DNA from 3 places in the Bacillus sp. XB1 genome. Region 2 is predicted to be linked to each of the others. Evidence: predicted binding sites of a transcription regulator. Region 2 holds the regulator's gene; each other region holds the start of a gene.
What was found. The regulator NrdR, encoded in region 2, represses ribonucleotide reductase genes. The targets are predictions, from matches to a motif close to AACACNATATATNGTGTT.
Positions count from the first base shown of each region.

Region 1 (5,067 bases), on a different contig from region 2:
AGCTGTTTGCAAAATGTTAGTAATAAATTTGTTTTGAATCGTTGCGTCGCGTAAAATAACCGATGTTAGATCTGCACTGAAATTACCATTTTCAATATTTGTAATAACGAGCATAGGGATTGTTTGCCCTTGCGTTGCAATATTAGCAATTTTAGCTGTTTCAGTAGGTTCTTTTAATGTGCCATCTCTTTTTGCCTCAAAACTAAAATAAGCTAAATATGTTAAAAATGGATTGATGGCACGTGTAGCATTAACTAAACTCTCTTTAATCGGTATAGTGGAAGGTTGTAAATAAGCGATGGATTCTACAGCTCGTTTTGTGCCTTTTGGTACATATAATTGTTGTCCGACATGGAGAATAGATTTTAAAGATAAATTATTAACTTTAGCTAAACTAGCGAGGGGGACATTATATGTTTGAGAAATCCGATAGAGGCTGTCACCAGGCTGTACATAATAATTATTTCCTTTCGTATTAACGATAAGTGCCTGACCAACAACGAGCGTTTCAGCGGGATTTAGTCCATTGTCTTTTACTATTTCGTCAGGTGTTGATCCATATTTTGATGCCAAGCTATATACGCTATCACCGCTACGAACCGTTACAATTTGAATCATATGCTTGCTCCTTTCGGGAAAAGATTCACTATTTTTATTTTATTTTTGATGTCACTGTATTATGATTAAATGTATGCAAGGTAGCAGAAGTGAAAGAAGGCGAATACATATGTTTGTAGCAGAACATGAAGTTGAAATCCGTTATGCGGAAACAGATCAAATGGGTGTTGTTTACCATTCAAACTACTTAGTGTGGCTTGAGTTAGGTCGCACGAAACTTATACAAGATTTAGGTTTTTCATATGTTGAAATGGAGAAAGAAGGAATTATTTCTCCTGTGTTAGATTTACAAATTTCATACCGTAAAGCGATGCGTTACGGAGAAAAAGCAATCGTAAAAACATGGGTAGATACTGTGAGCCCACTTCGCGTTGTATATGGATATGAAATATATAATGGTGATGGTGAACTTTGTATTACTGCAAGTACGACGAATATTTGTGCGAAAAAAGAAGGGTTCCGCCCTGTATCATTTAAAAAGTTATATCCTGATTGGTATGCGAAATATGAGGAAATTAAGAAAAAATAAAAAAGCGTGGCAGAAGCCACGTTTTTTTATTTTTCATAATTAAATTGTGGGAAGTCGTCACCTTCGTTAAGTGTAACAGATAAATTATGTCCATCGAAGAACCATTCATCATCGCCTTCAATAAAGAAGTTAATACCTTCTTCTTGAATTTGAACAGCAGGATGTGCAGGATCATCTTTACGAATCCCTAAAGAAAGTCCTTTTTGCACAGTACTGCAACCACCGTATTGTACGAAAAAGCGTAGTGTTTCATTTGATTGTAAGTTTAATTCATTTTTATACCATTGTGCTGCTTCTTTTGTTACGGAAAGATTCATGTATAGTTCCTCCAAATTATGTTGCTTTTTCTTTAGTATAAAAAATAACGCAAAAAGACGCTATTAATATGCTTCACGTTTTCTTTTTGCGTTATGTGGGTTCCGATCTTATTTTTGCTTTTTTGAAAAGTTTGCTTTTGGTTCAGTTTTATTTATAATTCGTCCGATATTTGCACGGTGTTTATAAATAACCATACCTGCTAATAAACACATCGCAATAATGAAGATTTTATCCCCGCTAACAATGGATGCAATAACAGCAACAACTGCTGTTACCATAGAAGAAAGTGATACGTATCTTGTTGTAAATAAAAGGGTGAAAAATACAACAGCCAATATTGCAAAAACAACTGGTGAATAGCATAATAGCACCCCAGCAGAAGTTGCAACTGCTTTACCACCGCGGAATTTCGCGAAGATTGGATAGACATGTCCAAGAACAGCCGCTAACCCGAACCATAGTGGATGAATATCTAATCCGAAAATCATTGGTAGACTTGTTGCTAATGTCCCTTTTAAAATGTCAGCAATTGTAACGGTAAAACCTGCTTTTTTCCCTAATGTGCGGAATGTGTTTGTTCCGCCTAGATTACCGCTCCCGTGCTCACGAATATCGATTCCGTAGCCGATTTTTCCAACAACTAGTGCAAATGGAATCGAGCCAAGTAAGTAGGCAACGATAAATAAAAGATATGTAGTAACCATAAGTTCAGTCTCCTTTATTCAAATGTGTTGATAAAGGGTAAAAAGAGTTTTTCCCGTATATTGTACCATACATTTGTAAAGAGCACATTTCTTTTTTGTAAATGAAAAATTCATTATTTCGTGAAAAAAAATTCACAGTAATGTTACATTTCTCACAGAAACAGTAAGACTATATGTAGTAACATTTTAATCAAAAGATAACAACATATTGGTGGAGGGTTATAAATGTTACAAAATAATACACGTGGAGAAGAAGAATTAATGAAAGTGTTTGAGACAATAGTCCACGGCAATGAACAAGATTTGATGCAAGAAAATGCAAATGTAGACGGCCGCTCTCCAATGGGCGTAATGGGAACGTTCGCATCTGAGAGTGCAAAATATTATGCTGTTGAGAATTTATTGTCAGATCAAGTGAAAAAAGCGATAAATGAAAATATATTATATCCACATGATTTAGATTTTTATGCAACAGGAACGACGACTTGTTCACAAATTCCGTTAGCGCAAATGCTTGCTAACGGTTTTCATACTGGACATGGACATATGAGACAACCGCAAGACATTAAAAGTGCATTGGCTCTTTCGTCTATTATTTTTCAAGCGAATCAAAATATGCAGCATGGTGGTCAATCGTTTGCACTCTTTGATATTGATTTAGCACCTTATGTACGAAAAACAATTGAGAGACATAAAAAACGATTACAATCATATCCGCTTACGAAAGAACAAATAGAAGAATTCGCATGGAAAGAAACGGAAAATGATACGTATCAAGCGTGTGAGGCTTTCGTTCATAATTCGAATAGTATGCATAGTAGGGGCGGAGGACAAGTACCGTTTATTTCTATTAATTACGGAACAGATACATCAAAAGAAGGAAGAATGTTAATTAAACAACTTTTAAAAGCGACACAAGCTGGACTTGGTAAAGGAGAGACACCGATTTTTCCGATTCAAATTTTCAAGATGAAAAAAGGTGTGAATTTTGAAGAAAGTGATCCGAACTACGATTTATTTGAATTAGCATTAGAGACAACCGCAGAGCGATTATTCCCTAACTTTTCATTTTTAGATGCTCCGTTTAATGCAGTGCATTATGATGGAAGACCAGAAAGTGAAGTATGTTACATGGGATGTCGTACCCGTGTTATGTCTAATATACATGGAGAAGAAACAGCGATTGGTAGAGGGAATTTATCATTTACGTCTATTAATTTAGTGAAATTAGCGTTAATTAGTGGTTCAAAAGAAGCGTTTTTTGAAGCGCTAAACTATTATTTAGATTTAGGAATTAAGCAGCTATTAGAAAGATATGCGTATCAATGTACGAAACGAGCAAGAGATTTTCAGTTTTTATATTCACAAGGTGTATGGCGTGGTGGAGAAACGTTGCAGCCTGAAGACTCCGTAGCCTCGATTTTAAAACAAGGGACGTTAAGTATTGGTTTTATCGGTCTTGCGGAATGTTTAGTAGCTTTAACAGGAAAGCATCATGGGGAAGATGGAGAATCATGGAAACTTGGGTATGAAATTATTTCCTTTATGAGAGATAGAATGGATAAAGCGACAGAAGAACATCAACTGAATTTCTCAGTAATTGCAACTCCAGCAGAAGGATTATCAGGGAAGTTTGTGAAAAAAGATAGAGAAGAATTTGGTGAAATTAACGGTATAACGAACCATAATTACTATACGAATTCATTCCATATTCCAGTTTATTATAACATTCAAGCGATAAATAAAATCCGTTTAGAAGGCCCGTTCCATGCTCTCTGTAATGGAGGACACATTACTTATATTGAACTAGATGGAGCAGCAATGCATAACAAAAAGGCATTAAAACAAATTGTACAAGCCATGGCAGAACATGGCGTTGGATACGGTTCAATTAATCATCCTGTTGACCGTTGTAAGTGCTGTAGTTATCACGGGGTTATTGGGAATGAATGTCCAAGTTGCGGGAATAAAGATGAGGCTAATATAGAAAGAATTCGCCGTATAACAGGCTATCTTGTAGGAGATATGTCGAAGTGGAATAGTGCGAAACGTAGTGAAGAGATAGATCGGGTGAAACATAAATGAAAGTGATGAATATTATTCATGATAGTGTAGTAGATGGAGAAGGATTGCGGACAGTCGTGTTTTTTGCGGGCTGTCCGCATCGTTGCGTTGGTTGCCATAATCCGAAATCGTGGAATATTTGCAATGGAACGGAAATGACAGTAGAAGAAATTGTGAAAGAGATTGCAAGTAATCCATTAACTGATGTAACATTTTCAGGTGGAGATCCATTTTTTCAAGCTGCTGAAGTGAAAAAGGTAGCAAAAATCGTGAAAGATTTGAAAAAAAACCTATGGATGTATACAGGTTATACGTTAGAAGAGATACAGAGTTCTCAAAATAATGATATGATAGAGTTGTTACATTATGGGGATGTTTTAGTCGATGGAAGGTTTGAAATTGAGAAAAAAGATTTAACACTTCCATTTCGCGGAAGCTCCAATCAACGTATTATTCGATTGAAAGAGTAAAAAGGCGGGATAGATTATATGAATAAAACAGTATTGCTTGTTGAAGATGAAAGAAGATTACGTGAAATTGTTAGTGATTATTTTCGTAATGAAGGCTTTGAAGTAATCGAAGCAGAAGATGGAAAAAAAGCGTTAGAGTTATTTGCAGAGCATGAAATTGATTTAATTATGTTAGATATTATGTTACCGGAAATAGATGGATGGTCTGTTTGTAGAAGAATTAGAAAAGAATCAGCAGTACCAATTATTATGTTGACAGCACGTTCGGATGAGGATGATACATTGCTAGGTTTCGAATTAGGTGCAGACGAGTATGTAACGAAACCATTTAGCCCGAAAGTATTAGTAGCTCGCGCAAAGACGT
Region 1 is NZ_JBNRIL010000001.1:99,146-104,212, forward strand. Features, by position in the region: gene ACK1U5_RS00580 (glycosyl hydrolase family 18 protein) at 1-618, opposite strand, end outside; gene ACK1U5_RS00585 (acyl-CoA thioesterase) at 728-1,147, shown strand; gene ACK1U5_RS00590 (HesB/YadR/YfhF family protein) at 1,174-1,464, opposite strand; gene plsY (glycerol-3-phosphate 1-O-acyltransferase PlsY) at 1,573-2,169, opposite strand; gene ACK1U5_RS00600 (anaerobic ribonucleoside triphosphate reductase) at 2,395-4,254, shown strand; gene nrdG (anaerobic ribonucleoside-triphosphate reductase activating protein) at 4,251-4,703, shown strand; gene ACK1U5_RS00610 (response regulator transcription factor) at 4,722-5,067, shown strand, end outside.
Region 1: ACK1U5_RS00600 (anaerobic ribonucleoside triphosphate reductase) is a predicted target of NrdR. The motif match lies at 2,335-2,352, and genes of this name have one in related genera.

Region 2 (5,067 bases):
GGCACAATTATGGGAACGAAAACACAATTGCAGGTAATTTTAAAGAAGTGGAACATTATTGACTAAAAAATTGCGAAATTAATGAAAATGCTTAGTGACATATCCCCTTTTTGTGTTATACTATTATTGGGATTGGAGATAAATAGTATAACGCATTCAAGGGGGATAACATATTATGACTCGTGTGGCAATTAATGGATTTGGACGTATTGGGAGAATGGTATTTCGTCAAGCAATAAAAGAAAGCGCATTCGAAATTGTAGCAATCAATGCAAGCTATCCATCTGAAACGTTAGCACACTTAATTAAATATGATACAGTTCATGGCAAGTTTGACGGAACAGTAGAAGCATTTGAAGATCACTTATTAGTTGATGGAAAAATGATTCGCCTTTTAAACAACCGCGATCCAAAGGAATTGCCTTGGACAGATTTAGGTGTTGAAGTTGTAATTGAAGCAACTGGTAAATTTAATTCAAAAGAAAAAGCAATTCTTCACGTTGAAGCTGGAGCGAAAAAAGTAATTTTAACAGCGCCTGGTAAAAATGAAGATGTAACAATTGTAGTTGGTGTGAACGAAGACCAATTAGATATTACAAAACATACTGTTATTTCAAATGCATCTTGTACAACAAACTGTTTAGCGCCTGTTGTGAAGGTGTTAGATGAGCAGTTTGGAATTGAAAACGGTTTAATGACGACAGTTCACGCTTATACAAATGACCAAAAAAATATTGATAACCCACATAAAGATTTAAGAAGAGCACGTGCTTGCGGACAATCAATCATTCCGACAACGACAGGTGCTGCGAAAGCGCTAGCAAAAGTTCTTCCACATTTAAACGGAAAACTTCATGGTATGGCACTTCGTGTACCAACACCAAACGTGTCTCTTGTTGATTTAGTAGTAGATGTAAAACGCGATGTGACAGTTGAAGCCATTAACGATGCATTCAAAACTGTTGCAAACGGTGCGTTAAAAGGTATTGTAGAATTCAGCGAAGAGCCTTTAGTATCTATCGACTTTAATACAAATACACACTCAGCTATTATTGATGGTTTATCTACAATGGTAATGGGTGATCGTAAAGTGAAAGTACTTGCTTGGTATGATAACGAGTGGGGCTACTCTCGTCGTGTTGTAGACCTTGTAACGTTAGTTGTTGAAGAGTTAGCGAAACAAGAAAATGTGCAACACATTTAAGTGAATAAGGGAGGAGAGGGCAAGGCAACATTTGCCCTCTTTTTTTAATTTTTTCTGAAAAGGAAAAAAATTATATAAGTATATTTAAAAAAGTGGACATACCACGAAGCGTTGTGATTACTGCATTTGTGAATCGTTTATTTTTTTTAGGGAAAAGTAAAGAGGAAAATATGACAGAAAATCGAAAAAACTGTTGTTGCAAAATGAAAATAAACAAAGTATACTAACACTCGTAAACTTAAGAGCTGAGGTACGTAGTCACTACTTAAAGGGTTAGGACCTCTCTGGACTAACTTTCCCCCGTGGTAGTGGAGCAAGCCAAATTGCAAATTAGTTTTCAATTCGAACAGTTAGAATAAATTTACAAGGGGGAACTGTAGAATGGATACTATGGATACGATGGGTCGTCACGTGATTGCTGAACTTTGGGATTGCGATTTCGACAAACTGAATGACATGCCGTATATTGAACAATTATTTGTGGATGCAGCACTAAAAGCTGGTGCTGAAGTGCGTGAGGTTGCTTTCCATAAATTTGCACCACAAGGTGTAAGTGGAGTAGTAATTATCTCGGAATCACATTTAACAATTCATAGCTTTCCGGAGCACGGTTACGCAAGTATTGATGTTTATACTTGTGGGGATCGTATTGATCCAAATGTTGCTGCAGAATATATTGCAGAAGGTTTAAACGCGAAAACGCGTGAGAGCATCGAGCTTCCTCGAGGAACTGGTAGCTTCGAAATTAAGCAGAGAGAAACAAAAGCTCTTTAAAAAAGAACATAATTGATTTAAAATGTAAAGAGGTGTATAATGCACCTCTTTTTTAGTTTATAAAAAAGGAAAAATATAACGTACTCGTTAGTTGAATAAATTGGATTCTTGCAAATGAGGTAGTGCTCTATATACCATCTTATTTTTAAGGATGAGATGATAAAGTGATGCGCTGAAACTTAAAGTGGTAAGAGAGTTAGAATGAGTTATATAATATTGTATATATATTTTAGGTGAAGTGAGTAGAGAAAAATAAAGAGTATAGTGTAAAGGAGTGAATGTATTGCGTTGTCCATCCTGTTCTCATAATGGTACAAGAGTGTTAGATTCGCGTCCGGTAGACGAGGGGCGCTCTATTCGAAGAAGGAGAGAGTGTGAAAGCTGCTTAAGTCGCTTTACGACCTTTGAAAGGGTAGAAGAGTCACCTCTTATCGTTGTAAAAAAAGAAGGCACACGAGAAGAGTTTAATAAAGAAAAGATTTTACGTGGTTTAATTAAAGCGTGTGAAAAAAGACCAGTATCTTTAAGACAATTAGAAGAAGTAACACAAAGCGTGGAACGTGAACTGCGTAATTTAGGTATATCAGAAGTGAAAAGTGATATGATTGGTGAAATTGTCATGGAAGAACTTCGCGATATTGATGATGTTGCTTACGTACGTTTTGCTTCTGTATATCGTCAATTTAAAGATTTAAATGTATTTATTGAAGAATTAAAAGATATACTGCAAAAAGAAAGAGAGTAGAAGTTGTATTTTATTCTCTTTACATACCGTAAGTAATAGGATAAGAGAGCTAGAAGCGCAAGCTAATAGCTCTTTTTCACTAAGAATTTATATAATGAAGATAGAACGAATGAAGTAGAGGATAGATTGGATGAGAGAAAGGAAAAGCAAGAATGGAAAAACAGTCATGGATGGAGCTATTGCCGATTGATCGTTATAAAGTAAGTGCGAAAGGGCTACTGCACAATTACGACCGAAAAGTGTTAACGATGTTGTATCAGCCGTTAATAGGTAGTAGAGCTTTTAGCTTATACATGACACTATGGGGAGAGCTAGAGCAAGATCGTGTATTTGGAAAAGAGAATACGCATCATTCCCTTATGGTGACTATGCAAATGCAACTTCCTGAAATATATGAGGAACGAGTAAAGTTAGAGGCAATTGGGCTATTGAAGGTATATATTAAGAAAGAAAAAGATATTCGAATGTTCATATATGAGTTGCAACCACCTTTATCTCCGAAGCAGTTTTTTGATGATATTGTTTTAAGTATCTTTTTATACAATCGATTGAGCCGGACAAAATATAATCAAGTAAAGCAATATTTCTTAGAAGAAGAATTTGATTTTGCTTCTTATGAAAATGTTACGCGTTCTTTCAATGATGTGTTTGGTTCGTTTAATCCAGGACAGCTTGAGCATGCGCAAGAAGACCTTCGTATTCCAAAAACGACAACTATGCCAAGTAACGAGAAGGGAGACGCTCCGAAAGTTTGGAATGATTTCTTTGATTTCTCTTTATTTGTAGATGGATTGTCCGCTCTTGTTCCTAAAAAGGCGATTACAGATCAAGTGAGAGACTGCGTTATAACACTTGCTTACGTGTATGGTGTAGATGTGTTATCGATGCAAAATATCGTTCTTGGTGCAGTGACAGAGATGCAAACAATTGATACGGAAAGGCTTAGAAAAGGAGCGCGCGATTGGTATCAATTTGAAAATGGTCAAGCATTACCGGTATTAAGTGAAAGAGTACAGCCTCATGCTGCACGTACGATGAAAGAGAAAGAGCCTTCATCGCAAGAGGAGATGTTAATAAAGCAGCTAGAGGAAATCTCGCCAAAACAACTATTGAAAGAGATTTCTGGTGGTGCAGAGGCAACGAAAGCGGACTTGCAGATCGTTGAAGATGTCATGATTAATCAAAAATTGACACCAGGAGTTGTGAATGTACTTATTTATTACGTTATGCTACGCTCAGATATGAAACTTGCGAAAACGTATGTCGAGAAGATTGCTGGGCATTGGGCACGTAAAAAGGTCGGTACAGTAGCGGACGCGATGGCGTTAGCGAAAGAAGAGAACCGTCAATATCAAGAGTGGGCTGAGACGAAGAAAAAAGGCCGTACGGCGAAGAAAACGGTGCGGAAAGAAATGGTGCCAGATTGGCTTAAGGAAGAAGAGCCGAAAGAACAAGAGAAAGAAACAGAGAAGAAAGATACAAGTGTAGAAAAAGATGCAAGTACGCTAGAAGATGAAAGAAAACGACTAGAAGAAGTGTTAAAAAAATATAAGCGTGATTAATAGAAGAGAATGAACGCTCTTTGAGGTGAGAAAATGGAGCATATTCAAAATTCATTTGCAAAATTAATGGAAAATGAAAACTTTAAAAATAGATATGAAGTACTAAAGGCAGAAGTAATGGCGCATCCGCGTGTGAAAGAATTTATAGACGAACATAAGGGTGAAGTAACGACTTCTATGATTGAGCGCAGTCTTGTGAAGTTATATGAATATATTGGACAAAGTGTAGGTTGCGTGGATTGTCCGGATTTAGGTTCATGTAAAAATATGCTACAAGGTTATGAGCCAAAGCTTGTTATTCAAGGGAAGATGATTGATATTCAATACGATCGCTGCGTTAGAAAAGTAGCGCATGACGAGAGAAAGAAATATGAAAAACTCGTTCAAAGTGTATATATGCCAACGGATATTTTGCAGGCAACTATGGAAAACTTAGACCCTTCTGATTTAAATGCACGTATCGATGCAATTGGTGCAGCGAATGAATTTTTAAGTACATATGAACCAGGTAAAAAAGCACAAGGTTTATATTTGTACGGTAAATTTGGTGTAGGAAAAACGTACCTTTTAGGAGCAATAGCGAACGAGCTTGCTCGAAAGAAAATAAGTTCGATGCTCGTATACTTCCCGGAATTTTTACGTGAAATTAAAAGTTCAATTCAAGATAATTCGATTGGTGAAAAGATTGATGCGGTTAAACGCGTACAAGTTTTAATGTTAGACGATATCGGGGCAGAAGCGATGTCAAGCTTTGTGCGTGACGATGTGCTTGGTGCAATCTT
Region 2 is NZ_JBNRIL010000002.1:273,646-278,712, forward strand. Features, by position in the region: gene coaE (dephospho-CoA kinase) at 1-66, shown strand, start outside; gene ACK1U5_RS16700 (glyceraldehyde-3-phosphate dehydrogenase) at 176-1,204, shown strand; gene speD (adenosylmethionine decarboxylase) at 1,595-1,978, shown strand; gene nrdR (transcriptional regulator NrdR) at 2,262-2,723, shown strand; gene ACK1U5_RS16715 (replication initiation and membrane attachment family protein) at 2,876-4,285, shown strand; gene dnaI (primosomal protein DnaI) at 4,319-5,067, shown strand, end outside.

Region 3 (5,067 bases), on a different contig from region 2:
TCAATTTCTTCTTCTGTAGCTAATGTTGTGAAAATGTGACTATAACTTTTCGCATGTACTTCTTCCATAGCTCCCATGAAAGCTAATACACTTTTCGCTTGTAAATTTTCAAGATGAACAAGTACAAGTGGCATTCCTTCGCCACCTTGTTTCGTATCTAAAAGTGTTAAACCACCTAATACACGCTTATAAGCAATTTGCTCTTCTTTCGATAATTGCACCCAAGTATTTTTGTCAGACGAAACCGCGATTTCTTCTTCTGTCCAAAACTGAGCGATGTTTTGCTTCCAAAACATTAAACTGAAATCATCTTCCTTTTTATTCCAGTTAACAGCGCGCATTGAATCACCCCTATATCTATTATTGTTCTACTGAACGGTTAAATTTCCATCTAACAATGAAAAGCTAACCGTTTAGTAGAACAAACCAAGTATGAGCAGGGTTCATAACCCTGCTCATACTATTGGGTTATTCATTTAGTATGGCAATATGCCATTAAACGGTACAAGCCACACACTCTTCCACGCTTAATTTACGTGTTCTCGTATAATACAGACTCTTTAAGCCTTTTTTATGTGCATAGATGTAGTAACGTGCTAATTCACGTGTTGAAATATCACTATTAACGTAAAGAATTGTACTAATTCCTTGGTCAATATGTTCTTGAATTTCTGCGATTAAATCAATTAATTTAAACTGATTCATATCGTAAGAAGATTTATAGTACCAGAACGTATCTTTTGATAAATACGGCATTGGATAATATGTTGTCGCATTCGCATATGTTCTTGATTCGATTTGACTTACGATCGGCATTACGCTTGAAGTTGCATTTTGAACGTAACTGATTGATTGTGTTGGAGCAATGGCAAGACGATATGAGTTGTATAAACCATTCTTCTGCACTTGCTCTTTTAAACTTGTCCAATCTTCTTTTGTCGGAATATGAATTCCTTCAAATAGTTGCTGAACTTTTTCAGTTACAGGACTGTAATCTGTCGTTTCATACTTTTCGAAGTATGTGCCATTCGCATAATCAGATTTATCGAAGTCTTTAAATGTCTCGCCTTTTTCTGTAGCGATTTCCATACTTTTCTCAATAGAATAGTAATTTAACATCATAAAGAATGTACGAGCGAATTCTTTCGCTTCTGCACTTTCATAAGCGATTTTATTTTTTGCTAAATATCCGTGTAAGTTCATTGCTCCAAGTCCAACTGAATGAAGCTCGTCATTTGCTTTTTTCACAGTTGGTGCATTCGGAATAATCGTCATATCAGAAACAGCTGTTAAAGCTTCCATTCCCGCATGAACTGCTTCACGAATTTCTTTATTTTCCATTACGTTTACGATATTTAACGATCCTAAGTTGCAGTTAATATCACGACGGATAATGTCATCTGTACCGTAATCATTTATTTCTGAAGTTTCTTGAAGCTGGAAGATTTCTGTACATAAGTTCGACATCTTCACAGTTCCAATATCCTTCAATGGATGTTGATTATTTGCATTTGATTTAAACATTAAGTATGGGTAACCAGACTCAAGCTGAATCATAGCGATTTTAATAAGCATATCACGTGCACTAATATCTAGTGGCTTCTTCTTCACTTTCGGATTGCTCATTAATTCATCGTACATTTCATCAATGTCAATATCATCTAAATGCTTGCCATATTCTTTATAAACCGTATAAGGCGCGAAAACATGGAAAGGTTCGTTTTTCTCAGCAAGCTCAAAGAACTTACTTGGAACGATAATTCCGATTGATAGAGACTGAATACGGCTCTTCTCATCGGCATTTATTTTTTTTGTATCAAGGAATTCAATAATATCCCAATGGAAAATGTTTAAATATACTGCACCGGCACCTTTTCGTTGGCCAAGCTGATTCGCATATGAAAACGAATCTTCAAGCAATTTCATAACAGGTACTACGCCACTTGCAGCGTTGTCGATACCTTTAATTTGCTCACCACGTGCGCGTAGCTTAGATAAGTTTAAAGCTACTCCCCCGCCGATTTTTGATAATTGCATCGCAGTATTAATGTTAAAGCCAATTGAATTTAAGCTATCATCCATCTCTAACAAGAAACAAGACACCATTTCTCCTCTTCTGCTTCTTCCCGCATTTAAAAAGGTTGGTGTCGCTGGTTGGTAGTTTTGTTTTACAATCATGCTTGCGAATTGTCTTGCTTTCGAAACATCACCGCGTCCTAAGTATAATGAAACAATTGCTACACGATCTTCATAGCTTTCTAAGTATTGTTTTTGATCATTCGTTTTTAACGCATAATCTTTGTAGAACTTAGATGCTGCCATATAAGATTGGAACTCGAAGTTTTCACCATAAGCGATGTTATATACTTCCTCTACTTCCTCCAAGCTATACTCGTCCAGAACGTTGTAATAGTAATCATGTTCTTTCATATACTCCATTCGCTCTGCCACGCTATTAAAAGGAACGGTATTCTCTCTAGCTTCTTCCATAAAGACTTCTAATGCCTCTTTATCTTTATGAAGCTGATAAAAACCGTCCTGCATTTGCGTGATTTCATTATTCAGTTCAATGTGTCGCAATCTCCCGCACCCTTTCCTTAAAATATTCTACATCGTTATTTGTTCCAGATAACTCAAATTTTGATACAATAGGCACTTCATATTTAGTAGAAATCTTGTCAGCACTTGCACCGAACATGTCTCCCCAGTTACGATTGCCGCTTGCAGATACGCCTTTTAATTTTTCATTATTGCGCTCTAAAAAGTCTAAAACACGTTCTGGTACATTTCCAAAACCTGTTGTATACGTAATAAGAATAAAGTCTTCATCTATTACTAGATCTTCATCAATTTGAACGGCCGGCATATTTAATTTGTGAATGAAACGCTTCACGTTTCCTGTCATAGAATCATATGCAACTAACATTTCCGACCCTCCCTCTCAAATCTATATTCTCTATATGTTGTTCTTGATTTCTCTATATATTGTATTACGTTTCAAAATAAGACACAAGATATATGTATAAATTCTTTCTTTTTTTAACTTTTACTTTTCGACATGATAGCCGTTTTTTTTCAATACAATGACTATGAAACAACATTCTAAAACTCATGTCAATAAAGTGCTTTTCAAAAAAGTTGTCAACGAATTTAACCTTATTTTTAAAAAAGTTAACAATATATTTTGTCATAAAACGGTAGATGCTGAAGAAATATATTTCTCCAGCATCACGCAAAAAAGAACAGATATGAAACTATAATCTGCTCTAAAAAACGATTACATTTATCAAATTTACCTTATTAAATATATTATACATATACTTTCGTTTTTCGTTACATACTAAAAGATAACTATTATAGAAAAAGATTATTATTATGGAACTTCAATTTATTTATGAAAAGTTTATTCAGAGTACTCAATGCGCAAAATATCTTTTACAAATATATGATGTGGATTTTCATCTTTATCAAGCATTGTACATACAGGAGCCTCTTCATCAAAGTATACAATCAGTCCTTCTACGTACTGATATGTATGTTGAACTTGTACAGTTACTTTAATTTCTATTGCTTCTTCATATGCTCTTTTTATTTTCTGAAGCATTTTTGCTGAACATTTTCGTTTCTCTGGATACATAACCATTCCCATAAATCGATTGCCGGCTCTATCTTTCCACATATAATCCCAATGTGGTAAAATGCCTTGTTTAAAATCGCCCATAATTCCCCTCTCCTTTATCTTTTATTTATCCCGCATGAAACGTCCGTTTGGTGAAGGCTACTAATCAGTGAGAGATGCCCTGCTGATCAAAATTCTCCTTTATGAACGTGGCGTTTCTGAATATGTATAAATCACTTGCCCGCCTCGCTGTGCGTTACCAATGAAATGCTTAAAGTCTTCTCTATTTACAACAACTTCTCTGAACGTATAAAATACATCTTTCGTAACAACATACTCCTTTATTTCACCATTTTTTAGCTGATCTAAAATTGTATTTGCTAATTCTTTATCCATGTATTTCACCTCTCTGCAATATTTTATCTTATATTCTATGGGTCAACAACTGTAAATTTATCCCGCTATTTGCAGGTAGTCCGATTGGTGTTGACTACTAATCAGTCGTAGAATGAACAAAAAATCTTACTGATTAACGTTTCACTTTATCTCGTTGTTATGCCATGATTTTATTTTCGTTATTTCGCAAACAATATTGTTTTACTATATGTCCACTAAATATCATATACTAACATAGCTACTTCTCTATATCAAACATTTCGGCATTCAATTATGCAAAGTTCCATACCACTATGCTACAATATACAAATAGAACTAGGAGGGATACTATGATTCGGAAAGCAAAAAAGACAGATGCAATGGCAATAGCTCCTTTATTGTATAATGCTCTGCATGAAATTGCTGAAAAAATCACAGGTAGCACAGTTGAAGCAGAAGTATTACTAGGACTTGAGACATGGTTCTCAAAAGAAAATAACCGTCTGAGCTACGAAAACTGTTTTGTCTATGAACAAGACGAGAGTGCAGTTGGAATTATTGTCGCTTATCACGGTAGTGAAGCAACACAGCTTGACGCACCAATTGTATATCACTTAAGAGCATTACATAAAGATGAATCAATTACGTTAGAAAAAGAAGCTGAGCTTGATGAGTATTACATTGATACATTATCAGTTTCAAGTGCACACGGCGGAAAAGGTATAGGTTCTAAATTAATTGAAGCTGCCGAAATCTATGCAACTGAAAAAGGGCATAAAAAAATCGCTTTACTTGTTAATTTAGAAAACAAACGCGCCTATTCACTATACGAAAAGTTAGGTTATAAAAAAGATGAAATTGTTATGCTAGTAGGGGAACCTTATGCTCATCTCGTAAAACCATTAAACGTCAAAATTTCTATATCTTAAAAAGAAAGCACACGATTTATATAAATCGTGTGCTTTTATGTTAAATTTGTATTTAATATATTTCCATCCATCGCCTCGTGAAACGTATATGTTGTACATCCCCATGGCTCTCTGTGCAAAATAGGAGAACCAGACCATCCCATC
Region 3 is NZ_JBNRIL010000001.1:2,294,673-2,299,739, forward strand. Features, by position in the region: partial or broken gene ACK1U5_RS11755 (ribonucleotide-diphosphate reductase subunit beta) at 1-341, opposite strand, end outside; gene nrdE (class 1b ribonucleoside-diphosphate reductase subunit alpha) at 496-2,580, opposite strand; gene nrdI (class Ib ribonucleoside-diphosphate reductase assembly flavoprotein NrdI) at 2,567-2,926, opposite strand; gene ACK1U5_RS11770 (hypothetical protein) at 3,404-3,721, opposite strand; gene ACK1U5_RS11775 (hypothetical protein) at 3,821-4,015, opposite strand; gene ACK1U5_RS11780 (GNAT family N-acetyltransferase) at 4,345-4,923, shown strand; gene ACK1U5_RS11785 (hypothetical protein) at 4,959-5,067, opposite strand, start outside.
Region 3: nrdI (class Ib ribonucleoside-diphosphate reductase assembly flavoprotein NrdI) is a predicted target of NrdR. The motif match lies at 2,975-2,992, and genes of this name have one in related genera.